One region of the Bradyrhizobium sp. SZCCHNPS1003 genome, then DNA from elsewhere that is predicted to be linked to it. Evidence: predicted binding sites of a transcription regulator. Region 1 holds the regulator's gene; the other holds the start of a gene.
The links. The regulator LexA, encoded in region 1, represses DNA repair genes until DNA is damaged. The targets are predictions, from matches to a motif close to TGTTCNNNNTGTGTTCNG.
Positions count from the first base shown of each region.

Region 2: the regulator LexA is predicted to act here: its motif matches at 9,481-9,498, upstream of QX126_RS15845 (PA0069 family radical SAM protein).

Region 1 covers NZ_JAUHIU010000003.1:306,013-321,330, reverse strand. The annotation lists gene QX126_RS07380 (ComEC/Rec2 family competence protein) at 1-1,378, shown strand, start outside; gene QX126_RS07375 (hypothetical protein) at 1,773-2,213, opposite strand; gene lexA (transcriptional repressor LexA) at 2,473-3,171, opposite strand; gene glp (gephyrin-like molybdotransferase Glp) at 3,378-4,589, opposite strand; gene QX126_RS07360 (LysR family transcriptional regulator) at 4,822-5,775, opposite strand; gene QX126_RS07355 (MBL fold metallo-hydrolase) at 5,860-6,792, shown strand; gene QX126_RS07350 (alpha/beta hydrolase) at 6,805-7,794, shown strand; gene QX126_RS07345 (hypothetical protein) at 7,821-8,480, opposite strand; gene QX126_RS07340 (HAD family phosphatase) at 9,224-9,853, opposite strand; gene QX126_RS07335 (alpha-hydroxy acid oxidase) at 9,899-11,035, opposite strand; gene QX126_RS07330 (S41 family peptidase) at 11,456-12,790, shown strand; gene QX126_RS07325 (EAL domain-containing protein) at 13,041-15,318, opposite strand, start outside.
Region 2 covers NZ_JAUHIU010000009.1:4,258-19,575, forward strand. The annotation lists gene QX126_RS15800 (HWE histidine kinase domain-containing protein) at 1-113, shown strand, start outside; gene QX126_RS15805 (hypothetical protein) at 547-1,563, shown strand; gene QX126_RS15810 (site-specific DNA-methyltransferase) at 1,567-2,700, opposite strand; gene QX126_RS15815 (neutral zinc metallopeptidase) at 3,085-4,005, shown strand; gene moaB (molybdenum cofactor biosynthesis protein B) at 4,015-4,578, shown strand; gene QX126_RS15825 (hypothetical protein) at 4,619-5,032, opposite strand; gene QX126_RS15830 (helix-turn-helix domain-containing GNAT family N-acetyltransferase) at 5,169-6,098, opposite strand; gene QX126_RS15835 (glycosyl transferase) at 6,163-6,735, opposite strand; gene QX126_RS15840 (phosphoketolase family protein) at 6,912-9,329, opposite strand; gene QX126_RS15845 (PA0069 family radical SAM protein) at 9,520-10,698, shown strand; gene QX126_RS15850 (VOC family protein) at 10,718-11,167, shown strand; gene QX126_RS15855 (ribonuclease HII) at 11,243-12,097, shown strand; gene QX126_RS15860 (glycosyltransferase family 39 protein) at 12,307-13,815, shown strand; gene QX126_RS15865 (uracil-DNA glycosylase) at 13,938-14,759, opposite strand; gene QX126_RS15870 (electron transfer flavoprotein-ubiquinone oxidoreductase) at 15,062-15,318, shown strand, end outside.

The DNA of each region.
Region 1 (15,318 bases):
GATCTCAGGCTATCACATGGCCGTCGTCGCCGGCGTCGTGTTCTTCGCCGTGCGCGCGCTGCTTGCGCTGATCCCCGGCCTCACTATCAGCCATCCGATCAAGAAATGGGCGGCCGCGGCGGCGCTGGTCGCGGCGGCGTTCTACCTGCTGCTGTCGGGCGCGGAGGTCGCGACGCAGAGATCGTTCTTCATGACGGCCGTGGTGCTGATCGCGGTCACGGTCGATCGCCGCGCCGTCACCTTCCGCACGCTCGCGGTCGCGGCGATGATCGTGCTGATCGCGGCACCCGAAGCGCTGGTGCATCCGAGCTTCCAGATGTCGTTCGCGGCGACGCTCGGCCTGGTCGCGCTGGTGCAGTTCGGCCTGCCCAAACTGTTTGCGACGCCGGACAGCTCCACGGCGCAGCGCATCGCGCTGTGGGGCGGCCGCGAGCTTGCGATGCTGCTGCTGGCCTCGCTGATCGCGGGGCTTGCGACCACGCCCTATGCCGCGTTCCACTTCCATCGCGTCACGCCCTATGGCGTGCTCGCCAATCTCGCGGCGATGCCGGTGGTTTCGGTGCTGGTGATGCCCGCCGGACTGCTCGGCCTGCTGGCGGCGCCGTTCGGGCTCGACGGTCCCTGGTGGACGCTGATGGGCCTCGGCATCGACTGGATGATCGCGGTGACGCGCTGGGTGGCGGCGCTGCCTGGCGCGGTCGGGCGCATCCCGGGCTTCGGCATCGGTCCGCTGATCCTGGCCAGCCTCGGCGTCATCCTGATCGGCCTGCTGCGCACACCGCTGCGCTGGTCGGGTGCCGTCGGGCTCGTGGTGGCCACCGCGTGGGCCGCCACGACGCCGCTGCCCGATGTCCTGATCGCCGGCGATGGGCGTGCGGTGGCGGTGCGCGGTCGTGACGGACGCCTGCATGTGATGCGCACCGGCAAGGACGTGTTCGCCACCAAGGAGTGGCTCGCGGCCGACGCCGATGCCCGGCTGCCGGCGGATTCATCGCTCGCCGATGGCGTCTCCTGCGACGAGGCGGGCTGCGTGGTCGCGATGGCCGACGGCCGATTCGCCGCCTTGACCCTGCGCGCCGAGGCGCTCGACGATGATTGCGCCCGTGCCGCGCTGATCGTCACCACGCGCGCCGCGCCGTCATCCTGCGCGGCGGCCGTCATCGATCGCCAGCGCCTGCAGCAGCAGGGCGCCTTGATGCTGGTGCAGCGGGGCACCGGCTTCTCCGTCACGCCGGTGCGCGCCGGCGGCACCGACCGCCCGTGGTGGCCGGCGCCCGCCGAGGCCGGCGAGTTCGACACGACGCTGACGCCGCGTGCGCCGGTGTCGCGGCTTCAGGACGCGACGCCGCCGGAGACGGAGCAGGGCGAGCAGGATTGAGCGCCGGAGCTCGAACGTGCTGAGATGATACAACGTGCTGAGATGATACTCGGTGGCGTCGGGTCCATCGAACAGCGAGGGACCTTCGACCAGCGTGAACGCAGCGCCCGGATATCGTTGCCAGACGGCGATGTCATCAACCGTGACCGTTAGCCATCCGAACGGAAGCATGTAGCGGCCGGGCTCGGTGATCCGGTCGGCCTTGTTCCAATCGATCTTGTTGACCGCGGCGGCAAGCTCCCCCGGCACACAATGCCGGCCGAGGGATGTCGTTCCTATTCGATGCGATGCCGGAGCGTGAGGTTCGCCCGAAAGGACCTTGCGCTTGCAGAAACCAAATCTCCCCCGGCCGAAAGCTCGCTCATGACCGAGAGAAATGCGGACGCGCAGGCGCTCAGGTGATGCTGATGCGGCGAATCGGTGTGGCCTGCGAAGCCGGAACGTCCTCCGCCATGCCCGGGCGGCGCTCGGCCGGCTGCTTGCTGACCGGCAATTGTAGCACGGTGACGCGCTGGCCCTCGCAGAGCTGGGTCACCAGCACGTGGCGGCCGTCGGCGAATTCGATCGCGTCGTGATGGCGATCGGGGATGTGCGTCTCGATGCTGTTGAACTTCGCGACGCGCTCGCGGATCGTCCGGGTCCAGAGCCAGCGGCTGTCGTAGCGGACGTCCTCGACAAATGCCAACTCGGTGCCGGGCAGCATGCAGACTGCGACGGTCGGCTCGCTCTCGAGGGCGAAGCCGCGGGTGGCGGTGCCGCGAAACGTCGTCGAGATCAACGTCTCGCCGACCTTGGCGGGACGGGACGCAACCGCATGGAGGCTGTAGTCACACATCGGATCGCTCCTCGTTGAGAGATAGCCGACCCACGCTCCCCCCGGACAGGCGCAGGCCTCTATCAGAGTGGACATCGATGGTGATGTTAGCGCGCGCTTCACGGCAATTCTGCGCTGATCTGCACCGCGTGCGCCCGCGGGCGATCACAAGCGTTTGAGCATGCCGCGCTGCACATCCTGAGGTGCATTCGCGCGTGACCAATTTCGATCGGCGGAGAAGCGCGTGCGCTCGCCGCCGATCGACCGATCGCGTCCGCGATCAGTACTTGCGATACAGCCCGACCAGCTTGCCTTGGATCTTCACCCGGTTGGGCGGCAGGATGCGCACCTCGTAGGCGGTGTTGGCCGGCTCCAGCGCGATCGATGCGCCGCGGCGGCGGAAGCGCTTCAACGTCGCTTCCTCATCGTCGATCAGCGCTACCACGATGTCGCCGGTGTCGGCGGTCTCGTTGCGCTGGATCAGCGCCATGTCCCCGTCGAGGATGCCGGCATCGACCATGGAGTCGCCGCGCACCTCAAGCGCATAGTGATCGCCGTTGCCGAGCATGTCGGCAGGCACGCTGATGGTGTGGCTGCGCGTCTGTAGCGCCTCGATCGGGGTACCGGCGGCGATGCGGCCCATCACCGGCACTGCGACGGGGCGCTCGCCATCGTCCAGCGCGGGAGTGCTGGTGCGCACCTTGCCGAGATTGCCCTCGATCACCGATGGGGTGAAGCCGCGGCGGTTGTTGGCGGCCTGTGACAGCTCGGGCAGCTTGATCACCTCGATCGCGCGGGCGCGGTTGGGCAGCCGGCGGATGAAGCCGCGCTCCTCGAGCGCCGTGATCAGGCGATGAATGCCGGACTTCGAGCGCAGATCGAGCGCATCCTTCATCTCGTCGAAGGACGGCGGCACGCCGGCTTCCTTGAGCCGCTCGTTGATGAACCGCAGAAGTTCGTACTGTTTGCGCGTCAGCATCTCGACCTGGTCCCCAGTTTGTTGTCGTCCGAGTCCAGGAGCTGCGCCTTGAGCACAAACCGGCTGAGAGCGCCTTGGAGTCGGACCATCATCGCGTCGCCCGCAACATACTAAAAACAAATCATGAACGGACACTATATGTTCGATGTGTGTTCCGCAATCCTTAAATTGTAGTGAACGGACCGGGCTTTGCCGGGGGAAACGGCCTAGCTCGGCAGGCGCAGGATCTCGCACGGGCTGCCGGCGGCGGCCTTCGGCGCATACGCCCGCCGGATCACCAGCGCCTGCGAGAGCGCGAGATTGCCGAGCAGCGACGAATCCTGCTGCGTCACCGGCGTTGCGATCAGGGTGCCGTCGGCGCGCTCTTCGAGCTGCGCCCGCAGATAGTCCTCGCGCGAATCGTTCGCCCCGAGCTCGCGGCCGAGCAGGGCGGTCTCGCGTGGCATGCGAGCTTCGTCACGGCCGAGCAGCCGCCGAATCAGCGGCACCAGGAACAGGATGGCGCAGACATAGGACGACACCGGATTGCCGGGCAGTCCGATCACCCTCATGTCGCCGAGCCGTCCGTGCATCATCGGCTTGCCCGGCCGCATCGCGATCTTCCAGAACGCCATCTCGATGCCCTCGGCTTCGAGCGCCTGCTTGACGAGGTCGTGATCGCCGACCGAGGCGCCGCCGGTCGTGATCAGGATGTCGGCCTTGGCCTCGCGCGCCCGCCGGATCCCGGCGACCGTGGCCTCCATCGTATCCGCGGCGATGCCGAGATCGATCGGTGTCGCGCCCTCGCTGCGCACCAGCGCCCGCAGGGCGTAGCCGTTGGAATAGACGATCTGGCCCGGGCCGGGCGTCGAGCCCGGCATCACGAGCTCGTCGCCGGTGGCGAGCAGCGCCACCTTCGGCCGGCACCGCACCGGCAGTGCCGGATGATTCATGCTGGCCGCCAGCGACAGGTCGCGGTCGCTGAGCCGGCGGCCCGCCTTCAGCAGCACCATGCCCTGGTGGAAGTCGACGCCCGCGGGCCGAATGTGCCGGCCCTTGATCGCGGCCTCGGTGATGACGACGTGGCCATCTTCGGCGATCGTGTCCTCCTGGATCACCACCGCGTCGGCGCCCTCAGGGACAACGCCACCAGTGAAGATGCGCGCCGCCTCGCCGGGTCCGACCACGCGATCGAACGGCCGCCCCGCCGCGACCTCGCCGATCACCCTCAGCCGCACCTTGGCCTGGGCTGCGTCCGCCGCGCGTACGGCGTAGCCGTCCATCGCCGACATCGCCTCGGGCGGCTGCGTCCGCAGCGCCGCGAGGTCGCGGGCCAGGATGCGGTGATGGGCCTCGTCCAGCGTCACCAGCTCCTCGGCCAGCGGCTCGGCGCCGGCGAGCACGGCGGACAACGCATCGGACACCGGCATCAGGGCCATGAGAGTTCCTTCGGACGGAGACGGCAGATCGAATGAGTCGCCTTCTAACCGAACGCGCACAGCGCGGCCAAGGGCCTAGGCCGCTCCCTGCGTTCTGACCGTCTGATGTTGGCCGCGTCCGGGCCGCTGCCTCACGATCGCGCGAGAAACCCTGCAATCAGTGCGCAGAAGGTCGACCGCAGTGCCAAGGCGTTGGCCGATGCGCCGTTCCGATTAGCTCCCGCCCCGCGTTCTATCCAGCAGCCGCGCGACAGGCGGCGCGCTCGGTCGTGTGCAGGATATCCGCCACCATGTTCCGCAGCCAGACCGATGCTGCATCACGATCGAGCTGCAGCGGCCAGACCATCGAGACGGCCGGCAGCCGCAGCTTCAACGGCGCGGGACAGAGCGTCAGCCCAAATCGCGGCCCGTAGAGCTTTGCCATCCTGGTCGGTATCGTCGTGATCACCGGTGATGCGGCGACCGTCGCCAGCACGCTGAGGAATTCCGAGGAGGCTGAGACCACGTTGAGCTCGGTCCCGATCTCATCCAGCGCCGCCTCCAGACAGCCCTGCAGGCTGTTGGTCAGCGTCACCAGCGCGTGCGGAAGCGACAGATAGTCGGCGAGGCTGATCGGCGTTTTCATCGCGATGCGCTTTGGATTGTAGACGCAGCTCAGCGCCTGCTCGAACAGGAGCTGGGATCTGTGCCGCTGTGCGACGGCGTCGAAGCAGCCGACCGCGACATCCAAGGCTCCGTCGTCGAGCAGGCGATGCACTTCGTTGCGCTCGGTCGGCCGGCTGAGAAGCCGCACGCCGGGCGCCGTTCGACGGAGCACCGCGGTGAGCTCGGGGATCAGCAGCAGCTCGACCTCACTTGAAAATCCCAGGCGGATGGTGCGCTGCTCGGTCGCCGGGTCGAACTCCGGTGCGGCATGCAGCGCTGCCTGCATCTGCCCCAGCGCCGCCCGAACCGGCCCGGCGAGCACCGCAGCCTTTGGCGTCGGCTGCATGACGGCGCCGACGCGGACGAACAGCTCGTCCTGCAGCAGCACGCGAAGCGTCGACAGCGTATGGCTCATCGCAGGCTGACCCACCTTGAGGCGTGCGGCCGCGCGCGTCACGCTGCGCTCCTGCATGAGCGCGTCGAACGCGACCAGCAGATTGAGGTCGAAGGAGCGAAGATCGAAGTGATCGATGGACTGCATGAGCTGGATCGATTTGAGGAATGTATGACCTAGTCCTAGATCTCGGCCCAGACAAGACCACCGTTCGGATCGAGGCCGCCAGACATGCAGGACATCACGACCTATCGCGTCGGAGACGCCACCATCACCAAGATCTTCGAGATCGGCCTCGATGCGGTCGAGGGCGAGTTTTTGTTTCCGGGCGTAGAAGCAGACAGCATCGTTCGGGAACGAGGCCAGGTGGGGCCGGGATCGGTCGATCCGCACACGGGATCGTTGCGCCTGAGCATCCATAGCTGGCTGGTGCGGACGCCGGAGCGGGTGGTCCTGATCGACACGGCCACCGGCAATGACAAGGAGCGGCCCGGCGCAGCAGTTCTGCATCGCTTGAACGAGCCGTTTCTCGACCGGCTGCGGGCGGCCGGCGTCGCCCCTGGCGATGTCGATCTCGTCCTGATGACGCATCTGCACGCGGATCATGTGGGGTGGAATACGCAGCTTGCCGATGGCCGTTGGACGCCGGTGTTTCCGAACGCCCGGTACGTTTTCTCGGGCCGCGAGCGCGCCTATCTGGCGGCACTGTCGGCCGCTGACGGCTCGGATGCCGCGATCAGGGATGCGGCCGGTCTCGGTCGCATGCTGCATCCGCCGCTGCCAGGGGTCTACGAAGACAGCGTGCTGCCGATCGTCGAGGCCGGCCTCGCGCGTGAGATCACGGTCGATGGCAGCGAGGTCGTGGATGGCTTCCGCTATCTGCCGAGCCCTGGTCACAGCATCGATCACGCCTGCATCAGTCTCACCTCGCGCGGCGAGCGCGCGCTGTTCTGGGGCGATGTGATGCATCATCCGCTGCAGGTCGCGCGTCCGGATTGGAACTCGGTCTATTGCGAATTTCCGGATGCGGCGCGGACCTCACGCCGATGGGCGATGAACCATGCCGCCGAGACCGGCTCCCTCGTGTTCACGACCCACTTCGCCGAGTCCTCGGCCGGGCGGATCAGCCGCGACGGCGACCGGTTCGCGTGGCAGTTCGCCTGATCCGAGGTGACCATGACCGAGAACGCAACGTCCTCCTCGCGCATCGTTTCCGAGCGCCGCCTGATCGAAGGCCCGGTGTCCGATGTACAGCTTCAGCTCATCAACAAGCGCCGGCATGACGTGCAACGGTTCTCGGCCGAGCGCACGCTGGTGATGATGCACGGCGCCACCTTTTCATCCGCCAGCCTGTTCGACGTCGCGGTTGGTGGCGCCTCCTTCATGGATGTCCTGGCGCAGGCCGGCTACGATGTCTGGGCCGTCGATGCGCGCGGCTATGGCGGCTCCAGCCGGCCGCCGGAGATGTCGCGGGCGGCCGAGGAGGGATCTCCATTGGTCAATGCGCGGACCGCCGTGGACGATTTCGGCGCGGCGGTGGACTTCATCTGCCGGCATCGCGACGTCCCGCGCGCCAACGTGCTCGGCATGTCCTGGGGCGCCACCGTCGCGGGCATGCTCGCGAGCGCGGCGAGCGCGAAGCTCGAGAAGCTGATCCTGGTGACGCCGCTCTGGCTGTCCAGCGAGCCGCTGCGCATCGACGCCGGCGGACCGCTCGGCGCCTATCGGATCGTCAGCCCGCGCGCGTTCGAGGCTGCGTGGCGCGGCGCCGCTCCGGAGCAGGCGCGGGACAAGCTGATTCCGGACGGCTGGTTCGAGTCCTGGGCGGAGGCGACGCTCGCGACCGATCCGGACTCGCCGTACCCCGGCGCGATCCGCGCGCCTTCGGGCGCGGTGCAGGACGTGCGCGAGCATTGGACCGTGGACCAGCCGATCTACGATCCCAGCACGATCAACTGCCCTGTTCTCGTGCTCTCGGCGGAATGGGATGTGGACGTCCGCTTCGACGTGGCGCACGACCTGTTCGTTCGTCTCGTGAGCGCGCCGTACAAGCGCCTGGTCGAGATCGGGCAGGGCACGCACATGATCCTGATGGAGCGGAATCGACGGCAGGCGTTCGACGCGGTGATCGGATTTCTGGACGAGCGCGTCGTGCCGGCGCGTTGATCGTCGCGCGGACGGCCTGCACCGCGTTAGAGCGGATGCCGAATCCAGACATTCGGCTCGACATAGGCGGCATGGTCGTGCTCGACCGACGCGAGCACGGGCACGAGAGCAGCGGGGACCTCGATCTCACCCGAGCGATCGAAGGTCACGCCGGTCCATTGCGACCACTCGGCGAGCGTGCCGACGATGGTCATCGAGCACGGCGCGATCTTGACGATCTCGCCACCGATGCCGAGGTGCGTGCGCAGCCAGGAATCGACCAATCGGCCGTCTTCGCGCCGCTGATCGAGATAGGCGCGCATCGGCGTCCGCGGCGCCAGATGTTTCTGGTTCGGCCGCACCGGCGCGTACAGCTCGGCAAAACCTTTGGCGCGTGCGCAGCCTTTCAGAGCCGCGAGCATGGCGAGCGAGCTGCCGGGCACGCGCGCCTTCGGCAGCAGCGCAATCTCCAGCGCGCTCATCGTCGTCGGCCGCCGTCCCAGCAGGCGGTCCTCGTGACCCCAGCGGATCACCTCGTCCCAGCCCGCATCCGGCAGCGTGCGGCGGCCCTCGATGCCGAAGGTGAAGGGGACGGCGAAGGCGCGCCCGACCACCTCGTCACCGGCGAGCGCCACGTAGGCGCAGTCCGCATATTGGTCGAACACTGGCGGATCATAGTACAACGTCGCCGTCCGGTCCTGCCGCATGAACTCCGGCCAGATGGCATCCAGCTCGGGCGAGAACACGCGCGGGATCAGGTCGGGCCGATCACGCAAACAGATGATGTCGAGGGGCATTCGGTTCTTCCGGGTCGCGGGGCGTGCAGAGCGGACAGCTTAGGCGGTCGGGCCGTCTGCGACCAGCGGATGTGGCGGGAGACGGGCCGGATGGCGCGGTTGCCGGCGGTCGAATTTAGGATTCGCTTTTTCGGAAAAGTCTGCTATGCTGATTTGGTCCCGTGCTCGACAGGAGGGGCGCTTCGCGATCGTCACGGACGTGGAGCGCGGGATGCGGTGGCCGCGACGCGTCGCAGCGTGCCCTGATGGCGCGCGGACGAACGGCATGGCGCGGACGTGAAGTCGCGTGGTCCTGGCATCCCGAAGCTGATGCCAAGCCGGCGGGTGATGATGATCCCGACGGCGACGGTGGCCAACAAGCCGGGCACCGGGGAGATCGCGTATAAACGTGAAGACCATCGCGCAGGGAATGCCGGATGTCGGCTGGACCTGTGGTGACTGCCGCCTGCTTTTTTTCTGCAGGCGGGCCATGGGTTGCGGCCAGCAGCCCGGCATTCCCTGCGCCCTCCGATTGGAGGAGGGTGAGATGAGAGCAGCAAAGCTCGGGCACATCGTGTCGCGAAAACAATCTTGCATGAGTGGGCACCGTCATTGCGAGCGCAGCCCTTCAGAACGTCACGCCGCTGGCCATGACGCACCCTTGCGCGATGCGATCAGATCCCGAGCGCCTCCAGCGCCGCGGCGATGTCGTCCGTCGAGCGCACCAGCACCGCCTGCAGCCCGCTGGCCCGCGCGCCGTCGATGTTTTCAGCGAGATCGTCGAAGAATACGATGCGCTCGGCGGGCACGCCGATCGCATCGACCACATGCGCGTAGGCCTCGGCATCCGGCTTTCGCAGGCCGATCGACGACGACAGGAAGATCTCGCGAAAGTGACCAAGCAGGTCGGCGTAGCGCGGCGAGAAGTGATCGATGTGCGGCTGGTTGGTGTTGGAGAAGGCATAGAGCGGCAGTTTCTCCGCCGCGCGTGCGAGCAGCGGGGCGATGCCGGGCATCGGACCGACGAAGATCGCGTTCCAGCCCTCGAGAAACTGCGCGTCGGTGATGTCGATGCCGAGCTGCCGGCGCAGGTTGGCGAAGAAGTCGGCGTCGGAGACCGTGCCGCGCTCATGGCCGTGGTAGATCTCGTCGCGCACGAAGCGCGCGGCGAGATGCTCCGGCGCGCAGCCGGCATGCGCGGCCCAGCGCGAGACGACCTGGACGAAATCGATGTCGATGACGACGCGGCCGAGATCGAACAGCAGCGCGTCGGCGTCGCCGGGGCGGAGAGCGGAGGAGGGCATGGAGGGGGGCGTCGATGGCTGGCGTTGAACGGAAGGGCCTCCGCCTCAATAACGGTAGGGCTCGATGTCGACCAGCGGAAACGCGCTGACGACGCTCGGCTGGTTGGTGGCGGTTGCCGGATGCAGGTAGGAGCCGTTGAGCTCGGCGAACGAGGTGACGCCGAGCAGGCCGAGCGCGCGGATGACCTCGTCCTCCAGCAGCTCGAGCATGCGCAGGATGCCGTCCTCGCCGGCCGCGGCGAGCGCCCAGCATTGCAGCCGGCCGATGCCGACGAGGTCGGCGCCGGAGGCGATCGCCTTGACGATGTCGGTGCCGCGGCAGAAGCCGCCGTCGACCATGATCTTTGCCCGGCTCTTCACGGCGGCGACGATCTCCGGCAGCACTTGCATGGCTCCGCGGCCATGGTCGAGCTGGCGGCCGCCATGGTTGGAGACGTAGATCCAGTCGACGCCGTGATCGACCGCAATCTGCGCGTCCTCGGCGGTCGCGATGCCCTTGATGATCAGCGGCAGCTTGAACTTGTCCTTGATCAGCTTGACGGTGTGCCAGCTCAGCGCCTTCTGGTGGTCGCCGCCGGTCGCGCGCAGCCGGCTTTCGCGGACGTAGCGCTTGGCGATGTCGCGCTCGCGCCGGCTGTAATGGGCGGTGTCGACGGTCAGGCAGAACGCGGTGTAGCTGTTGGCGACCGCCCGGCTCACATAGTCCTCGACGAAGGCGTCGTCGCCGCGGACATAGAGCTGGAAGATTCGCAGCGCGTCGGGCGCGGCCTCGGCGGTCTTCTCCAGCCCGGGTTCCGACACCGAGCTCAGCATGTGCGCCGCTCCGAATCGGCCCGCCCCACGGGCCACGCTGGCCGCCCCTGCCGGATCGAAGATTTCGAGCGCACCGACCGGGGCCATGACCACCGGCAGGCGCAGCTTGCGTCCGAAAGTTTCGACCGAGGCATCGACCCTGGACACGTCGCGCAGCACGCGCGGACGGAACGCGATCTCGTCGAGCGCCATCCGGTTCCGACGCAGCGTGGTCTCGGTTTCGGCCCCGCCGATGATGTAGTCCCAGGCGTTCTGGTTGAGCTGGGCGCGCGCCTTGCGGATGAGCTCGTGCAGGTCCTGGAACTTCTCGTCGCTCGAGCCGAGTTCGACGTTCCGCCACCCGGCCTCGATCGGGGTCCGTTGGTTCATGTTTGCCTCCCAGCGACTGTCATGCTTGCGGTTTTGCCGCGGAGCATTGCCCATCGAGCGGGCCGGGAGCAAGCCATTCCGAACTCGAGCTTCCCGGGCGCGCGCAGGGAGCGGCGCCCCGCAGGCCCAGGCCATCAAATCGCGGCGTGGTACACGGCTCGTCGAATTGTGATCATGGGTGTCCGTGAAAGACGGGGTATGTTCAGCCGGGCCCGGCGCCGGCGCAGCCTTGAGCTTGATTTCAGCCTGTGAACGTCCATTTCGGATGCGAGCGCCGGCGGTCGGGCCCCGGGACGGCGGCGCAATATCGGCCTTGAAGAAACCGGAAATGTGGTGTGTGTTCGCAACACAAATCGCGCCGGCGATGCGTGCGGACCATTTGATCGGCCGGCCATCCAACAAACGCTCGGGAAGCAAACAATGCGGAAAAACTGGCTGTTCTTGGCGGGCACGATGACTGGCGTCGGGCTAACCCTGATGGTCACGGGTCCCGACGGCGCGCAACTCGTTGCGAAGGCCAAGGCCGCGGCCGGCATGGCCGACACCTATTCGCAGCTCAATCTGTTCGGCGCGGTGTTCGAGCGTGTTCGCGCCGACTATGTCGAGAAGCCGAGCGATCCCGCGCTGATCGAAGGCGCCATCAACGGCATGGTGTCCTCGCTCGATCCGCATTCGCGCTACATGAACGACAAGTCCTGGCGCGACATGCAGGAGACCACGTCCGGCGAGTTCGGCGGACTCGGTCTCGAGGTCACCATGGAGGAGGGCCTGGTCAAGGTCGTCGCGCCGATCGATGACACGCCCGCGTCCAAGGCCGGCGTTCTCTCGGGCGATCTCATCGCCAAGATCGACGGCGAGGCGGTGCAGGGGCTGACGCTCGAGCAGGCCGTCGCCAAGATGAAGGGCGGCGTCAACACCAAGACCAAGCTCACCATCATGCGCAAGGGCAAGGACGCACCGCTCGACGTTACGCTGACGCGCGAGATCATCAAGGTGCGCCCGGTGCGCTATCACACCGAAGGCGGCGACATCGGTTATATCCGCATCACATCCTTCAACGAGCAGACCACCGAGAGCCTGCGCAAGGCCGTCGCCAGCATCTCCAAGGACATTCCGCAGGAGAAGCTCGCCGGCTATGTGGTCGACCTGCGCAACAATCCGGGCGGCCTGCTCGATCAGGCGGTGTCGGTCTCCAGCACGTTCCTCTCGCGAGGCGAGGTGGTTTCGACCCGCGGCCGCAATCCTGAGGAGACGCAGCGCTTCACCGCACGCGGCGGCGATCTCACCAAGGGCAAGCCGCTCGTGGTGCTGATCAATGGCGGCTCGGCCTCGGCGTCGGAGATCGTGGCGGGCGCGCTGCACGATCACAAGCGTGCAACCCTGGTCGGCACGCGCTCGTTCGGCAAGGGTTCCGTGCAGACCATCATTCCGCTCGGCGCCGGCAATGGCGCGCTGGCGCTGACCACGGCGCGCTACTACACGCCCTCCGGCCGCTCGATCCAGGCGCAGGGCATCGCGCCGGACATCGAGGTCAAGCAGGACGTGCCGGACGAGCTGAAGGATCGCGGCGATCTCAAGGGTGAGGCCGGCATGCGCGGCCATCTCTCGGCGCCCGACGGCACCGAGCAGACCGGCTCGCAGTCCTACGTTCCGCCGGACGAGAAGGACGACAAGGCGCTGCACGCCGCCTTCAACGTGCTGCGCGGCGTCACCGTGAATGCCGACGTCCGAGCCAAGGCGGCGGTGCCGAACTGATCTGCGAAGTGGGCGGGTGCGCGGCTTGCGACGCTCGATGCTCACACCCGACGGGGCGGCCCTGAGGCCGTCCCGCCGTGGTTTTCGACCAGCGTGTACAAGCGGACACGGAGTATGTCCGTCTGTGTCCCGTAGATCATGGCGGAGCCGTGGACTTCAAGCGGCGGACGGGACGACTGGTTGGTAGGGTTTGAGTTTGGCTTGTGGAAAAGCCTCAAATTGCAACGGTATTTATCGGTTCGGAACTGGCTCACGCGGCGTTGGGGCGCGAATGGCGGCCGGTTGAGGGATTGGCGCGCTGCGCGGCGAACAATTGCCCCACGTCGGCTGCGGGCTTCGGAGGGCTGAACAGATAGCCCTGCATCTCCGAGCAGCCGAGCCGCTTCAGCACCTGGCGCTGCGCCTCGGTCTCGACGCCCTCGGCGGTCGTCGACATCTTGCGGATGGCGGCGATGTTGACCACGGCCTGGACGATCGCCGCGGAGCCCTCACTCTCGGTGATGTCCTGGACGAAGCAGCGGTCGATCTTGATCTTGTCGAACGGAATGCGCTGGAGGTAGCTGAGGCTCGAATAGCCGGTGCCGAAATCGTCGAGCGCGATACGGACGCCGAGCGCGCGCAACTGGTGCAGGGTGTCGAGCGCGTCGTCGTCGCGGATCAGCACCGCTTCCGTGATCTCGAGCTCCAGCCGATGCGGCGGCAGGCCGGAGGTCGCAAGCGCATTCGCGACCTTGAGCGCCAGGGTGCCGCTCTTGAACTGCACCGGCGAGACGTTGACGGCGAGCCGGATGTCGTCCGGCCAGCTCACAGCCTCGGTACAGGCGACCTGAAGGACGCGTTCGCCGAGCAGGTTGATGAGGCCCGTGTCCTCGGCGATCGGAATGAACTCGGCCGGCGAGACGGTGCCGCGGGTCGGATGCTTCCAGCGCACCAGCGCCTCGCAGCCGACGATGCGGTCGTCCTGCAGGCTCAGACAAGGCTGGTAGTAGACCTCGAGCCGATCGTCGGCGATGGCCTGGCGCAGGTCGACCTCGAGCTGGTGGCGCGCCTTGACCTGGGCGTCCATCTCGGGCTCGAAGAAGCGCCAGGTGCGCCGTCCCGCGGCCTTGGCGGCGTACATCGCCAGATCGGCATTCTTCATGATCTGGTCGAGATCGGTGCCGTGCTCGGGGATCAGCGCCACGCCGATCGAGGCGTCGGCGGTGAGCTGATGGCCGAGGCAGTAGCGCGGGGCGCGGATCGCGCTGAGAATATCCTCGATCAGCTGTTCGACGTCCTCGCGGTTGCGGATGGCCGTCTGAACCACGGCGAACTCGTCGCCGCCGAGGCGGGCGACGAATCCCGTGGTGCCGACACAGGTGCTCAGGCTCGCCGCGACGGATTTCAACAGCTCGTCGCCGACGAGGTGGCCGAGCGAATCGTTGACGCCCTTGAACTCGTCGATGTCGATGTAGTGCAGCGCGAGGCGCCGGCCTTGGAGGACGCCGGTCAGCTCCTCCTTGAGGCGCTCGTGAAACAGGGTGCGGTTCGGCAGATCCGTCAGGGCATCATAGTGCGCCAGATGCGTGATCTGCTCCTCGGACCGTTTGCGCTCGGTAATGTCCTCGTGGGTGGCGAGCCAGCCGCCGCCCGCGATCGGCTCGTTGACGATCTGGATCCAGCGACCGTCCGTGGTCTCGATGATCTGCGAGGTCTTGCGGCCGATGTCGCGCAGCACCGCATCGGCATATTCGCCGTCGTCGCCCGCGAGCGAGCCGGTCGCCTTGCGGTGCGCGATCAACTCGCGGAACGTGCAGCCTGGTTTCACGACGTCGGCAGACAGGCCGTACATGTCGACGTAGCGCTGGTTGCTGATGACCAGGCGCTCCGATGCGTCGAACAGCAGGAGGCCCTGGGTCATGTTGTTGACGGCCTTGTCGAGCCGTTCCTTCTCCAGCGTCAAGCGGCGGCTGGAGGCGTCGTGGTCGCTGATCAACCGGCGCACCACGACGTAGAGCATGCCGGCGATCAGCAGCACCGAGGTCACGCCGACGGCGATCAGGAAGCGCATCTGCTCGCGCCAGTCGGCGAGCGCCGCCGAGACCGTCGTCGTCGCGGTCACGATCAAGGGATAGCTCGTCAGCCGGTGCGACGCGCCGATGCGGTGCTCGCCGTCGACGGGGCTGCTGAAAATGCCCGTGGTGTTGCCATCGCCGGCCAGGATCTGGCGGAAGATCGGCGCGCTCTTGTAGTTCTGGTTCTGCATGCCCTCGTGGCGTGGATGGCGGGCCAGAAGGGTTCCGTCGCGATGCATCATCGAGATCGCCGCGTCGGGCCCGAGCGCGACGGAGGCGAAGAACCGCTCGACATTGATGGGTTCGAGGCTGCGGCCGATGATGCCCAGGAACTCGCCGTTGGGACTGGTCAGCTTCAGGGCGATGACCGCGACATATGTGCCGGTGATCCGGCCCACGACCGGTTCGATCAGCAATTGCGGCGCGGTCGGATCGGCTTTCAGCCGCTTGAAAAAGGTGCGATCGGCAATATTG
Region 2 (15,318 bases), on a different contig from region 1:
CCGGCTATGGCGAGCGCGCGCCGATTCCGCCCGAGCTGTCCGACGCGCCGATCATTCAGAAGCCGTACACGCGCGAGCTGGTCGAGAAGGCGTTGACGAAGATGATGAAGTGAGCGGGGCGCGGCGTGTGGTCGATGTGCGCGTCATGTTCGCGACGGCCATGGCGAGCGTACGTCGATGAAGCGGCGAGTTTGTCCGACGCCGTCGTACACGCGTGGGACCGTCGAGAGTCATTGACTTAGATCAAGTGAGGCGCACGCGCATCAATCTCTGGACTACGCCTTGCGGTGATTGGCATTCAGGATTTCAGTCTTGGGTTTTCTCACATCCGCGTGTTGTCTCGAATGGCACAGCACGCGTATCGTCGTCGTATCAACGCGAATTCCCACTGTTGCTGCGACAAAACAGCCCAAAAATATTAAAACGCATCCAAAGGACACCGCTGTTCTAACATTGTTTCGACAAATGGAACCTCCGCAGCCTTATTCCGAACGAAGTCATCGCCGAAACGGCGCAGCGGGGGCGCGTTGAATCGTCGGAGGTGTGATGACGAATCGAACGACGAGTTTGTTGCCGCGCGTTGCTGTCGCCGTGCTGGCGGGAGTGGCTGCGGCGACAATCGAGTTTACACCGGCATCGGCTGCTGACGAATGCCTTGCAAAGCCTGCGGGAACGCCGGCGGGGAAGCACTGGTTCTATCGCATCGATCGCGCGACGAAGAAGCAGTGCTGGTATCTGCGCGACGACGATCGCGAGGCGAAGGGCGCGTCGCTCGTCACGCGCAAGCTCGCCTCGCAGAAGGAACGGGCTCAGCTCTCGTCGACCGCGGCCAATGCACGTGCCGAGATCCAATCGTCGTCCAAGGACGCCGCCGATGAGGTGAAGGTCGTGTCCTCGACACCGACCGCCGCGCCGTCTGTGCCGGCGACGTCTGCGTTTCCGTCGGTTGCCGCATTTCCGGCCGCGCCAGCGCCCGTCGCGTCAGCGCCGGCGGCGCCCGACCCGGTCGGTGCGGCCGTGAACGAATCTGCTGTTGCGACGCGTTGGCCCGACCAGTCCGGCACGCGGCCGGCAGCGGTGGAGCCCGCCGCGCCCCGCGCGTCCTCCTACACGCTCGCGGCCGCCAGTGACACGAGCGCCGCGGAAGCGGCTGCTCCCGCGACGCCGGCGCTGGCCGCTGCGGATGCCTCGCCGGCCGTGACGATCGGCATGTCCGGGGATGATGCGTCCAGGACGCGGATGTTTGCGTTCCTCGGCGCAGTCGCGATTGCGGGCTTCTCGATTAGCGTGCTGTTTGCGCGCGCCCGGGGCAGGCGGCAGCTTCGCATCGAGCCGGTGGCCGCCCGGCGCGTCACGCGTTGGCCGGCGGAGCCCGAGCTCGATCGCATGCACCTGCCGCCGGTGGACAGCTACTATCCGGCCCTGGCGGGACGCAGGGGTAAATCGTCGCAGTCCACCGCGCAGGTCTCGGTCGTGCCGCGCGACGACGTTCGCTACGACGAGCAGTACGAGGTCGAAGACCTGCTGGCGCGCTATTCCGGACAGGAGCGCCGGAATTCGTGAGCGTCAGGCGGCGGACATCTCGGAGCGGATCTCGGCGCGCAACTCGTCGATCAGCCTGAGGCCGCCCTTGGTCTCGACGTGCCAGAAGGTCCAGCCGTTACAGGCCGGCAGACCTTGCGCCACCGCGCCGATGCGGTGGATCGAACCGACCTTGTCACCCAGCATGATGGCCCCATCGGCGCGCACCAGCGCGCCGTGGCGGCGCTTGGAGTCGACGAGCTTGGTGCCGGGCGCGATCATGCCGCGCTCGATCAGCTCCGAGAAGGCGACGCGCGGCGCTTCGCGCGCCGTCATGAACGGTGCCAGCGTTGCCTCCGGCAGCGGCTCGACCGCGGCGATGCGCCGCTCTGCCGCCTTCGCATAGACCTTGTCGCGCTCGAAGCCGATGTAGCGGCGGCCGAGGCGTTTTGCCACGGCTCCGGTCGTGCCGGTGCCGTTGAACGGATCGATCACCAGATCGCCGGGTTTCGAGGATGACAGCAGCACCCGCGCCAGCAGGCCTTCCGGCTTCTGCGTCGGATGGATTTTCTTGCCATCGCCGTCCTTCAGCCGTTCCTCGCCCGTGCACAGCGGAATCAGCCAGTCCGAGCGCGCCTGGACGTCCTCGTTGGCGGCCTTCAGCACTTCGTAGTTGAACGTGTAGCCCTTCGCCTTCTCGTCCCGCGCGGCCCAGATCATGGTCTCGTGCGCGTTGGTGAAGCGGCGGCCGCGGAAGTTCGGCATCGGGTTGGACTTGCGCCAGACGATGTCGTTGAGGATCCAGAAGCCGAGATCCTGCATGATCGCGCCGACGCGGAAGATGTTGTGATAGGAGCCGATCACCCAGATCGTTGCGCTCGGCTTCATCAGGCGGCGCGCGGCGAGCAGCCAGGCGCGCGTGAAGTCGTCATAGGCGGAGAACGAGGAGAACTTGTCCCAATCGTCGTCGACCGCATCGACCTGCGATTCGTCGGGACGCTTGAGCTCGCCCTTGAGCTGCAGATTGTAGGGAGGATCTGCAAACACCAGGTCGACCGATGCGCCTGGCAGTTTCGACATCTCGGCGACGCAGTCGCCGACGATGATTCGTTGCTCTTCGAGGGTCTGAAATTTAGTGCGGGGCGCCCTTGCAGACGCCCCGCGACGCGACTCTACCATGACTCAAGAACTCTGACTCAGGCGACGCTGTCGGCGACGCGGGACCTAACAACCGACTGCCCACACATTGACCCGGCAAAGTAAAAATGGACTTAACCCGGAAAATTATTCGCATCGATGCGCACGCTTTCATCACGCGCACCAGCGACGAATTCCGTTCGTCGATGCACGATGGTCTCTGCGCAAGACGCCGATTGCGATGGGTTTTTCGCGCCGGTCGCGCGCGAGCGCAGCCGATCGAGGTTCGGCGCGGGCCGGTTTTTTTGGCGGCGCTAGGCAAAATTTGCCGGCCGGGTTATTGATTAACACAGTGGAAATTTTACCTGTTTGCCGCGTTAGGCATTTCGCGCAGAGCCGCGCAAGAATCGTGAGGAAAGGCCGCCCATGCGTTACGATGATTTCCGTCGCAGCGACGACATCGACGACCGTCGCGACGAAGGCGGCGGGATGGGCGGTGGTATGGGTCTGCCGATCGGCGGCGGCGGGCTGGGCATCGGCACTATCATCGTGCTCGGCCTGATCGGCTATGCCTTCGGCATCGATCCGCGCATCCTGATCGGCGGCGCCGAGATGCTGAGCCATGGCGGCGCGCCGACCCAGCAGGCGGACCGGCGCTCGCCGGGCCGGACGGGCGCACCCAAGGACGAGATGGGCGACATGATCTCCGGCGTGCTCGGCGAGATCGACGACCGCTGGAGCGAGATCTTCCAGGCCAGCGGCCAGAATTATACCGGGCCCAAGATCGTGCTGTTTCGCAACAGCACCAATGGCGGCCGCTGCGGCATGGCGCAGTCTGCGATGGGACCGTTCTACTGTCCGCCGGACCGGCAGATCTTCCTCGACACCAACTTCTTCCGCGAGGTTGAGACGCGCTTCCGGGGCTGCTCGGGCAGCGCCTGCAAGTTCACCGCGGCCTACATCATTGCGCACGAGGCCGGGCACCACATCCAGAACCTGCTCGGCATCCTGCCGCGCGTGACGCGGATGCAGCAGCAGTCGGACAACAAGGCCGAAGCCAACGCGCTGCAGGTCAAGGTCGAGCTGCAGGCCGACTGCCTGTCCGGGGTCTGGGTCAATCGCGAGGCCAAGAAGCGTCCGGGCTTCCTCGAGGAGGGCGACATCGACGCCGCGCTGACGACGGCCTCGGCGATCGGCGACGACACCTTGCAGCGGAAGGCGACCGGACGCGTGGTGCCGGATTCGTTCACCCATGGCTCCGCCGCGCAGCGCAAGCGCTGGTTCATGATCGGCTACCAGCAGGGCACGGTGCAGGCCTGCAATACGTTCAGCGCCAGTTCGCTGTAGGGAGACGCGATGATGGCGATCGACGAGAGCAAGAGCTTCATTCCCCTCAACATCGCCGTGCTGACGGTGTCCGACACGCGTTCGCTTGCCGACGACAAGTCCGGCACCACCCTGAGTGACCGCCTGACCGCTGCCGGCCATAGGCTCGCGGCGCGCGAGATCGTCACCGACGACGTCGAGAAGATTCGCGCGGTCGTGAAGTCGTGGATTGCCGATCCCGGCGTCGACGTCGTCATCACCACCGGCGGCACCGGCTTCACCGGCCGCGACGTCACGCCGGAAGCGATCGAGCCGCTGTTCGAGAAGCGCATGGACGGCTTCTCGATTGCTTTCCACATGCTGAGCCACGCCAAGATCGGGACGTCGACGATCCAGAGCCGGGCCACGGCCGGCGTCGCCGGCGCGACCTACATCTTCTGCCTGCCGGGATCACCGGGCGCCTGCCGCGACGGCTGGGACGGCATCCTCGCCGCCCAGCTCGACTACCGCACGCGGCCCTGCAACTTCGTCGAGATCATGCCGCGGCTCGACGAGCATCTGCGCCGGCCCAAGGCGCAGGGCGCGACGGCGTAGGACCACGGCACGACGACGCGCCGCGCGTCCATCGCACGTCTCACTTCGTTGGTACGATCTCGAAAGCGCCGCCGCCTTCGATTGCCGCGCCAATGAGGCCGCCCATCATGCTGGCGGCGAAATTCTGTCCGCGCGGTCCCACGACCATTCGATAGGTCTTGCCGGGCACGGCGGTGAAACGAATGTTCGACGAGCCCGGCGAGGACCATGTCGATACGGTGATCGTCGTGGCGCCCGGCGCAATCGGGCCGCTGTAGCTCTCGCCGCGGCCAAGGCTCGCCACCTTGGCGCCGTTGATCTCGATCGCCGCGGGCGCCGCCAAATAGAGGAAATCGGCCGTGCGCGTAATCGCGACCGTTGCGCGTCCTTTGGGCGCGGCGTGAGCCGCCGTCCCAGCCGCTACCCCCAACAAGCCTGCCAGCGCGGCAAGCGCTGCAAGCTTCGATCGCACCATCGATTCCATCACTGCTGATACTCGCCCCGTTTGGCGGGATACTACCGACGCGCGGGAACTTCGCAATCGGCATGCGCAACGTGTTGTGGGGGTGATCTCGGCCTACCGGCGGTTACTGCAACCCGGGCGGCGCGGGCTACAGCTCGAGCCGCCATGTCTCGCCCGTCAGCGGGACGCCGAACATGGCGTGCGGCTCCTCAGCGATCTTGCGAAACCCGGCGCGGGCATAGATGTCGCGCGCGGCGGTGAGAATGCTTTGCGTCCACAGCTCGATCGTCCTGTAGTTCTTCTCGCGGGCGAAGCGGATGCATTGTTCGGTCAGGGCCCGGCCGACGCCGAGACCGCGGGCCTTCTTCTCGACCAGCAGCAGCCGCAGCTTGGCGGCCTCGTCGCTGCCCTTGACCAGGAAGATCGAGCCGACCGGCTCACCCGCAAGCTCGGCGATCCAGCAGTGCTCGCGCGCCGGGTCGTAGCTCCTGATGAACTGCGCGCCGATCTCGGCGACCAACGCCTCGAACGAGACGTCCCAGCCATATTCCTCAGCGTAGACGGCGCCGTGCCGTGAAACCACCCAGCCGATGTCGCCCGGGCGATGGCTGCGCAGCAGCACCGGGGAGCGGCCCGGCGGCTGCGGCTCCAGGGCGGTCTCGATCGTCGTCATTGCACCGACCAGCCGGTCGCGCACGGATGGCGCCAGCGACGCCAGCATGGCCGCGATCTCCTTCTGCGAGCTGCGGTCGAGCCTGGCATAGGCCTGTCGTCCCTTGGCGGTGAGCCCGAGCTGCTGCTGCCTGCGATCGGTCGGCAATGGCGTGCGGGTGATCAGGCCCTGCTCGTCGAAGCTCTGGACGATGCGGCTGAGATAGCCGGCATCGAGGCCGAGCGAGAGACCGATCTCCTTGGCCGAGATGGCGTCGTACTGCGCCAGCTCATAGAGCACACGCGCTTCGGCCAGCGAGAACGGACTGTCGAGCAGATGCTGGTCCAGCGCGCCGAGCTTCCTCGTGTAGAAGCGGTTGAACGCGCGAACGGCGGCGACCTGGCCGTCGGATGGGGCAGGAATCATGTGGCACCTCCAATACTTGCCATTGTCAATCAATTGATTGACTTTGGCAAGTATCGTCCCGATGCTAGACCATGACAATCCGGCTGCGCAGCATGGTCCGCGAGGAGCGGCCGAGCTGACGCAACAGGCGCGTCTCGGCACGCTTTCGATCGGGCTGGTAGCCGCCGACCTGCCGGTAATGATCGCGGGCGATCAGCAGGCCCTGGTCGCCGAGCGGTCCGACCAGGGCCCGAGCGACCGATCGCATCCGCTCGCGCAGACTGATCGCAGCGTAAGGAGACCTGGCGTAACGGAAAACGCCGGCGCGGGGCTGGCCGGCGGCGGCGACGCTCTGGACGAACTGCCTGGTTTCGTCGATCCAGCCGGGATCGAGCATCGCGCCAGCGGGCAGAAACATCAGCCAGGGCGCCCGCGCGTTCGCGGCCCCTGCCGCGAGCGCTGCGGCCTGGGAGCCCTCGAACTTCATGAAGTGGCAGCCTGCGACGTCCGCGACACGCTCGATCACGCTGGAATCGGGCGAGCGATCGACCAGCAGCACCTCGGTGACGACACCGGCCGCGGCGCCTGGCACCAGCGCGGACAGGGTGGCCACGGCGGTCTGCTCGACACCTTCGGTCGGGATGATCACGCTCAGCATGAACCTGGCATCGTTATCTGTCGCGCCTCCAGCATGACTGTTATCATCTTGTCATAGCCAAATCAGCCCGCTGCGCTGCGGAATTTTGCAGCACGTAGCGGGTCGCGCACGTTCGGGCAACGCCGAACGATTGCTATTTCAAGGTGCTGCGTTGCTGGAGCTCGCGCTTGGCTGGTTCAGTCGCCCGCCTGTGTCGGCGTGGTGCCGCCGGCGCTGTTCGGCCAGACCCAGTCGCGGATCGTCGGCATGTCCTCGCCATGCGCCCGGATGTAGCGGGTATGCTCGATCAGCGCATCGCGGAATTTCTGTTTCACATGGGCTGCGGGCACGCTGAGGCCGGGCACGCGCTCGATCGCCTCGATGGCGAGGTGGAAACGGTCGAGCTCGTTGAGCACGACCATGTCGAACGGCGTCGTCGTGGTGCCTTCCTCGATGAAGCCGCGCACATGCATGCCGGCATGGTTGGTGCGGCTGTAGGTGAGGCGATGGATCAGATAGGGATAGCCGTGATAGGCGAAGATCACTGGCTTGTTGGCGGTGAACAGGCTGTCGAAGTCGCGGTCGCTGAGGCCATGCGGATGGTCCTGCTTCGGCTGCAGGGTCATGAGATCGACGACGTTGACGACGCGGATCTTCAGGTTGGGCAATTCCTTGCGCAGGAGGTCGACGGCTGCGAGCGTCTCCAGGGTCGGGACGTCTCCGGCGCAGGCCATCACCACGTCGGGCTCTTCGTCGGCGGGCTCGGTGCCGGCCCAAGACCAGATGCCGATGCCGGCGTCGCAATGCGTGGCGGCGTCCTGCATCGACAGCCATTGCGGCGCGGGCTGCTTGCCGGCGACGATGACGTTGATGCGGTCGTAGGTGCGCAGGCAATGGTCGGCGATCCACAACAGCGTGTTGGCGTCCGGTGGGAAGTAGATGCGGACGATATCCGCCTTCTTGTTGGCGACGAGGTCGACGAAGCCGGGATCCTGATGGCTGAAGCCGTTATGGTCCTGCCGCCAGACATGCGAGGTCAAGAGATAGTTCAGCGACGCGATCGGGCGCCGCCACGGCAGCTCGCGTGACACCTTCAGCCATTTGGCATGCTGGTTGAACATCGAATCGATGATGTGGATGAAGGCCTCGTAGCAGGAGAACAGGCCATGGCGGCCGGTGAGCAGATAGCCTTCGAGCCAGCCCTGGCAGAGATGCTCGCTCAGCACCTCCATGACGCGGCCGTCATGCGCCAGATGGACGTCATAGGGCTCGATGCCCTCCATCCACACGCGCTCGGTGACCTCGAACACCGCATCGAGCCGGTTCGACGCCGTTTCGTCGGGACCCATGATGCGGAAGTTTCGGGTCTTCGCATTCAGCGTGATCACGTCGCGCAGGAACTTGCCGAGCTCGCGTGTCGCTTCAGCGATGGTCTGGCCTGGTGAGGACACCTCGATCGCGAAAGCTTGATAGTCCGGCAGCTTGAGCTCGCGCTTGAGCAGACCGCCATTGGCATGCGGATTGGCGCCCAGGCGTCGCTGCCCTTTCGGCGCCAGCGCCTGCAATTCCGGCCTGAGACGGCCATGGGCGTCGAACAGCGTCTCCGGCTCGTAGCTCTTCAGCCAGGCTTCGAGCAGCGCGAGATGCTCCGGCTTGCTGCGGGGGTTGGCAATCGGCACCTGATGGGCGCGCCAGAAGCCTTCGACCTTGAGGCCGTCGACCTCCTTCGGCCCGGTCCAGCCCTTCGGGCTGCGTAACACGATCATCGGCCAGCGCGGCCGTTGGATCGTTGCATCCGGCTGACGCGCATTCTGCTGGATGGAGCGGATGCTCGCGAGCGCAACATCGAGCGCGTCCGCCATCTGCCGATGCATCGCCTTCGGCTCCGCGCCTTCGACGAACAGCGGCTCGTATCCGTAACCTTCAAACAGGCATTTGATCTCGGCATCGCCCATGCGGCCGAGCACGGTGGGATTGGCGATCTTGTAGCCGTTGAGATGCAGGATCGGCAGCACCGCGCCGTCATGGGCCGGGTTCAGGAACTTGTTCGAATGCCAGGACGCGGCGAGAGGGCCGGTCTCGGCCTCGCCGTCGCCGACCACGCAAGCCACGATCAAATCGGGATTGTCGAACGCCGCACCATAGGCGTGGACCAGCGCGTAGCCGAGTTCACCGCCTTCATGGATCGAGCCCGGCGTTTCAGGCGCGGCATGGCTCGGGATGCCGCCGGGGAAGGAGAACTGCCGGAACAGTTTGCGCAGGCCATCGGCATCGCGCGTGATCTCCGGATAGATCTCGCTGTAGGTGCCTTCGAGATAGGTGTTGGCGACCATGCCCGGACCGCCATGGCCGGGGCCGCAGATGTAGATGACACTGAGATCCTGCGCCTCGATGGCGCGGTTGAGATGGGCATAGATGAAGTTCAGGCCGGGCGTCGTCCCCCAGTGGCCGAGCAGGCGCGGCTTGATGTGCTCCGGTTTCAGCGGCTCGTGCAGCAGCGGATTGTCCAGCAGATAGATCTGCCCCACCGAGAGATAATTCGCCGCGCGCCAGTAGCGATCGAGCAGGTCGAGATCGTCGGCCGGGGTGGTCTGTTGGGGAGAAGTGATCTGCATGGGACCTCGCTTGCCTTCCGCTTCGCGCCTGCGGGATACTGTATGAGAGTAACGCCGCACCGTCCTGTTCCAGCGCACCTGCAGGATAGAACGGGAATGTGATGGCTGGCCTTGCGCCCGCGCAGAGCATGCGTGCGCTTTTGTTCTATTTTGTTCTTGTAATGTTCTGTTTGCGTGCTATGTCTTGGCCATGAGCCGAGCATCTTCACATGCCCTCAAGCGCCCGCCGGTCCCGGTGCCCTCCGAGCCGGCGGGCGCGCCTTCGTCAGGTCCTGGGAAGGACTTTCCCGAACTTGCGGTCGCCATCGAACGGGGCCGGCGCCGCGGCCGGGGTGCCCAATCCAACGCGAGCGGCCGCTACGAGGCGGAGGCCCGCGTTGTCTTCGATGATGGCTGGCAGAGCCTCGAGGAGCTGCCGCCGTTCAAGACGACGGTCGCGACCGACACCTCGCGCAAGGTCATCACCCGCAACGACTCGCCGGACATCGGTTTCGATCGCTCGATCAATCCGTATCGGGGCTGCGAGCACGGCTGTGTCTACTGCTTCGCGCGGCCGACCCATGCGTTTCTCGGGCTGTCGCCTGGTCTCGACTTCGAATCCAAGCTGTTCGTGAAGCCGGATGCGCCCGCGCTTCTGGAGAAGGAGCTGGCGGCCAGCGGCTACGAGCCGCGGATGATCGCGATCGGCACCAACACCGATCCCTATCAGCCGATCGAGCGCGAGCGGAAGATCATGCGCGGCATCCTCGAGGTGCTGGAAAAGGTTGGCCATCCCGTCGGGATCGTCACGAAGTCGGCGCTGGTGATGCGTGATGCCGACATCCTGGCGCGGATGGCCAAGAAGAACCTGGCGAAGGTCGCGATCTCCGTGACCACGCTGGATCCGAAGCTGGCGCGCACGATGGAGCCGCGGGCCTCGACGCCGTCGAAGCGGCTGGAGGCGCTGCAGGCGCTGTCCAAGGCCGGCATTCCGACCACGGTGATGGTGGCGCCGGTGATCCCGGCGCTCAACGACAGCGAGATCGAGCGCATTCTCGATGCCGCTGCCCATGCCGGCGTCAAGGAAGCGGCCTATGTGCTGCTGCGGCTGCCGCTGGAGGTGCGCGACCTGTTCCGGGAATGGCTACTCGAGCATTATCCCGACCGCTACCGCCACGTCTTCACCCTGATCCGCGACATGCGCGGCGGCCGCGATTACGACTCGCAATGGGGCACGCGAATGAAGGGGACAGGCCCGATGGCCTGGATGATCGGCCGCCGCTTCGAGATCGCCTGCGAGAAGCTCGGGCTGAACAAGCGTCGGACCAAGCTGACGACCGATCATTTCGTGCGGCCGAAGGGCGGTGGCCAGCAGCTCAGCCTGTTCTGAAGCGTGCGGAGAGTAAGTGATGAATGCACAAGCGAGCGTTCCGCGGTTCACCGTCATCACACTCGGTGTGTCCGAGATGCGGCGGAGCATCGCCTTCTATACATTGCTCGGCTTCGTCCGAAAATTCCGCGCGACCGGCGAGGCCGTGGCATTCTTCGAGACCGGCGGGACGGTGCTGGCGCTGTACCCGTGGGGCGCGCTCGCCGATGACGCGGGCGTGCCAGACGCACCGCGCCCTCAGGCGTTCCGAGGCGTGACGCTGGCATGGAACTGCCGCTCGGAGGCTGAGGTCGATGCGGCGCTCGCGTCGGCGGTGGAGAAAGGCGCAATGCTGCTGAAACCGGCGCAACGGACCGACTATGGCGGTTATAGCGGCTATTTCTCAGATCCGGACGGTCATGTCTGGGAAGTGGTGATCGCGCCGGGGATTGATGTCGGCGAGGATGATCGAGTGCATCTGCCGGCGTAGTCGGTCGCCGGCAGGGGGCGAATAGCGGGGAATTGAGGCCCGTTCGGGTTGCGCCGCCGCCAGCCGTTTCGCACCATGGCGGCCATGATTCGCGATCAGTCAAAGAAGCCGGGCAGGGCGAAAGCAGCGAGCTGCGCCGTGGCGAAGAGCGCCCCTGCAAAGGCCGCGACCAAGCCTGCTGCCCCGGGGGCTGCCGGCAAGTCGGGCGCCAAGTTCGGCAAGGGCGTCATCGCGGTGGCGCCGCCGAGCTTCCGGCGCGAGCGCGCGCTGTTGAAGCAGGGCGTCTGGCCGGTCGCGGGCTGCGACGAGGCGGGACGGGGGCCGCTGGCCGGTCCGGTGGTCGCTGCGGCCGTGATTCTCGACCCTGCGCGCATCCCCAGGGGTCTCGATGATTCCAAGCGCCTGAGCGCGGAGCAGCGCGAGGCGCTGTTCGACAAGATCTGCAAGACGTCGGCGTTTGCGGTGGCCGTCGCATCGCCGGCGCGAATCGATCGCGACAACATCCTGCGTGCCTCGCTCTGGGCGCTGTCGCGCGCCGTGAGGGCGCTGCCCGAGGCGCCGAAGCACGTCTTCGTCGACGGCCGCGACCGCATCGACGTCGATTGCGGCTGCGAGGCGGTGATTGGCGGCGATGGTCTGGTGATGTCGATTGCGGCCGCCTCGATCGTCGCCAAGGTCACGCGCGACCGGCTGATGTGCGCGCTGGCGCAGGATTGCCCGGGTTACGGCTTCGAGCAGCACAAGGGCTATGCTGTGCCGGAGCATCTCGCCGCGTTGGACCGGCTCGGCCCCTCGGTGCATCATCGCAGCCTGTTCGCGCCTGTCGTCGCCGCCCGGCGCAAGCATCAGCCGTGGACCGATGTGCCGGAGCCGGATCTGTTCGCGGAGGTGACCGTGGTGACATCCACCGAAATCTCGCTCGAGGTCTGATGCAGGTTGCCTCGCGGGCGCCGCGGTCTTAATAGTTTTGGTCAGCCAGCCAGCACGAAGTGTCACCCCTCGCAGCAGGGGCGGTGTTGTGCGCCCCGATCGTGCGGTATCGATTGCGGGCGTCGGACAGCGAGGCTGCTGCGGATGAGCGACGGTCCTGCCGGCCTCCTCGACGTCCTCAGCGATTCAGCCAAGCGATCCAGCCGTTCATGCGTTTCACGTCACTGGTTGTCGAACTGATCCGCGCAAGGCCGCGGCTGGTCGTCGTCATCGTGGTGCTGTGCCAGGCCCTGATGTGGCTCGGCGTCGCCATGCTGTTCTATCGCAGCCCGCCCGGCCAGCTTGCCACCACCATCGCGTTCGGACGTGAATACCAGGTCGGCACCGATCTCGGCCCGCCACTGTCGTTCTGGCTGTCGGACATCGCCTATCGTCTCGCCGGCAATCACCTGCTAGGCGTCTACGTGCTGGCCGTGCTGTGCTCGGCCCTGGGTCTGTGGGTGATGTATCTCCTGGCGGGGGCGATCGTCGGCGGCCAGCAGGCGGTGCTCGCCGTGCTGCTGACCATGACCATCACCGCGTTCGGTGCACCCACGCTGGAATTCGGTCCGGAGGTGCTGGCGCGTCCGCTCTGGGCGCTGCTGCTGCTCCATAGCTGGCGGATTCTCGGCGAGGGCCGGCGCAACGCCTGGTTTGCCTGGTCGATCGAGGCCGGCCTGCTGCTGCTGACCACCTCGGCCGCGGCGGGCCTGCTGCTGCTGATCGCCGGCTTCGTGGTCTCCACCGCGCAGGGCCGCCGGGTGCTGCGCTCGTTCGATCCGCTGTTCGCGCTGCTGGTGGTGCTGGCGCTGGCGCTGCCCTACCTCATCTTCGTGCTGCGCGCCGACAGCGTCGGGCTGCCGGCGCTGCCCGTTCTCGCCGAGCTCTCGGTGCGCGCTTGGCATTGGCTCGCCTTGGCTGGCGGGGCGCTGCTGGCGATCTCGGCCATGGTGCTGCTGGTGCTGCTCGACGCCAGCTGGATCAGCCGCAGCGAGACCGACGCCCCGATCATCTACCGCCGTTCGGTCCCGCCGCTCGCCCGCGACTTCGTCTATTGCTTCGCGATCGCACCGGCCCTGGCGGGCAGCCTGATCTCCGGCCTGTTCGGTCTGCCCACGGTGTTCGGCGGCGTCGCCGTCACCTTGACGATGGTCGGCCTCGCGCTGGTGGTCGCGTCCGGCGATCTGATCTATCTGCGCCGCCAGCGGCTGCTGCGCACGGTGTGGGCGGCTGCGGTCGCTGCACCCGCGGTTTTCGTTGCCGGCAGCGCCGTGATTCAGCCCGTGATCGGCGAGGGCGAGGTCGCGACGTCGATGCCGGCCCGCGACATCGCCCGCTTCTTCGTCGAGAGTTTTGAGCGCCGTACCAACCAGCGGCTGCAGGCGGTCGCCGGCGATCCGCAACTCGCCAGCCTGGTCGCGCTCGGTCGCCGCCGCGCGCATCTGTTCCTCGATGCCACCCCGCAGCGGACGCCCTGGGTCACGCCGGCGAAATTCGCCGAGAGCGGCGGCGTCGTGGTGTGGCGCGCCTCCGACACGGTCGGCACCCCACCGCCTGACATCGCCCAGCGCTTTCCCGGGCTGGTGCCGGAGGTGCCGCGCAGCTTCGACTGGCTGATCAACGGCCGCCAGCCGGTGCTGCGCATCGGCTGGGCCATCGTGCGGCCGAGGGGGCCTTAGCGCTTTCCATGCGAGCCGTCATTGCGGGGAGCGAAGCGACGAAGCAATCCAGGGCTGCGCGCGTGACTCTGGATTGCTTCGCTGCGCCGCTGCGCTCGCAATGACGGAAGCGAATTGGGTCCTCAGACCGCTATCACCGTCGCGATTGCGCGCAGATCCTGCCAGGACAGCCGCTTGTAGGACGGCGAGCGCAACAGATAGGCCGGATGGAAGGTCGCGATCGCGCGGATCGTCCGCTTGCCGGTGTCGTAGTCGCGCCATTTGCCGCGCACGCGCATGATGCCCTCGGTCGTACCGAGTAGCGACTGGGTCGAGGGATTGCCGAGCGTCACCAGCACATCGGGATCGACCAGCTCGATCTGGCGGCGAATGAATGGCAGGCAGATCTGCGTCTCCTGCGGCGTTGGCGTACGGTTGCCGGGCGGGCGCCAGGGAATGACGTTGGCGATGTAGACCTTGCTGCGGTCGAGCCCGATCGCGCCGATCATGCGGTCGAGCAGCTTCCCGGAGCGGCCGACGAATGGCAGGCCCTCGATGTCCTCGTCGCGGCCGGGCGCCTCGCCGACCAGCATGATGCGCGCCTGCGGATTGCCGTCGGCGAACACCAGCCGCGACGCCGTCTGCTTCAGCGCGCAGCCGTCGAAAGTCTCCAGGAGCTCGCGCAGCGCCTCCAGGGTCGGCGCCGTCCGCGCCGCCTCGCGGGCCGAGGCGACGGCCGCTTCCGGCGGAGGCGGCGGTTCTCCGCGCGGCGGAATGATCGCCGGCGCGGCCGGCCGGCCGGGCTGCGCCGGCGCCTGACGGGCGACGGGAGTCGCGGCGGGGAACGAAACCGCCTCGGGCTCGACCAGCCGGTTGATCGGCTCGTCGGCCAACGCGCAATCGACCCCGGCCTCCAGATAGAAGGCGAGCAGTTGCCGGACGTCGGGGAGGGGCTCGGGGGTCATCATGATCGATCGCCGCGGCAGTGTACGCTGCCTCGGCGCATGGCGGAATGCATTTCGGTGGTTGTCCTGCCCCGAAAAATCGGAAACAAGAGTTTGGAATAACCCAAAAAGGGACGGAACGCCCTAGTGTTCCGGCGCCAGCCGTCGCTCCCCTCCGGACCAGTCTTCAGCGAACGGTCAACGCCTTCAGGAACCCTAGTTAAGTCATTGTTGCCATTGCAGCTCCGGGTTTGACCTTTGCACGCGCCAGGGGGCGGCAGAGGTCGGGTCCCCTGCACCGGCCGGGCCTGAGATCGAGAGAGATGAGCACCGAAGAATTACCTCCGCGCGAATCCATGGAGTTCGACGTCGTCATCGTCGGCGCCGGCCCCTCGGGCCTGTCCGCCGCGATCCGGCTGAAGCAGCTCAATGCCGACCTCAACATCGTCGTGGTCGAGAAGGGCTCCGAGGTCGGCGCGCACATTCTGTCCGGTGCGGTGATCGATCCGGCGGCGCTCGACAAGCTCATCCCCGACTGGCGCTCGGACGACGATTGCCCGCTGAAGACCCAGGTCGAGGT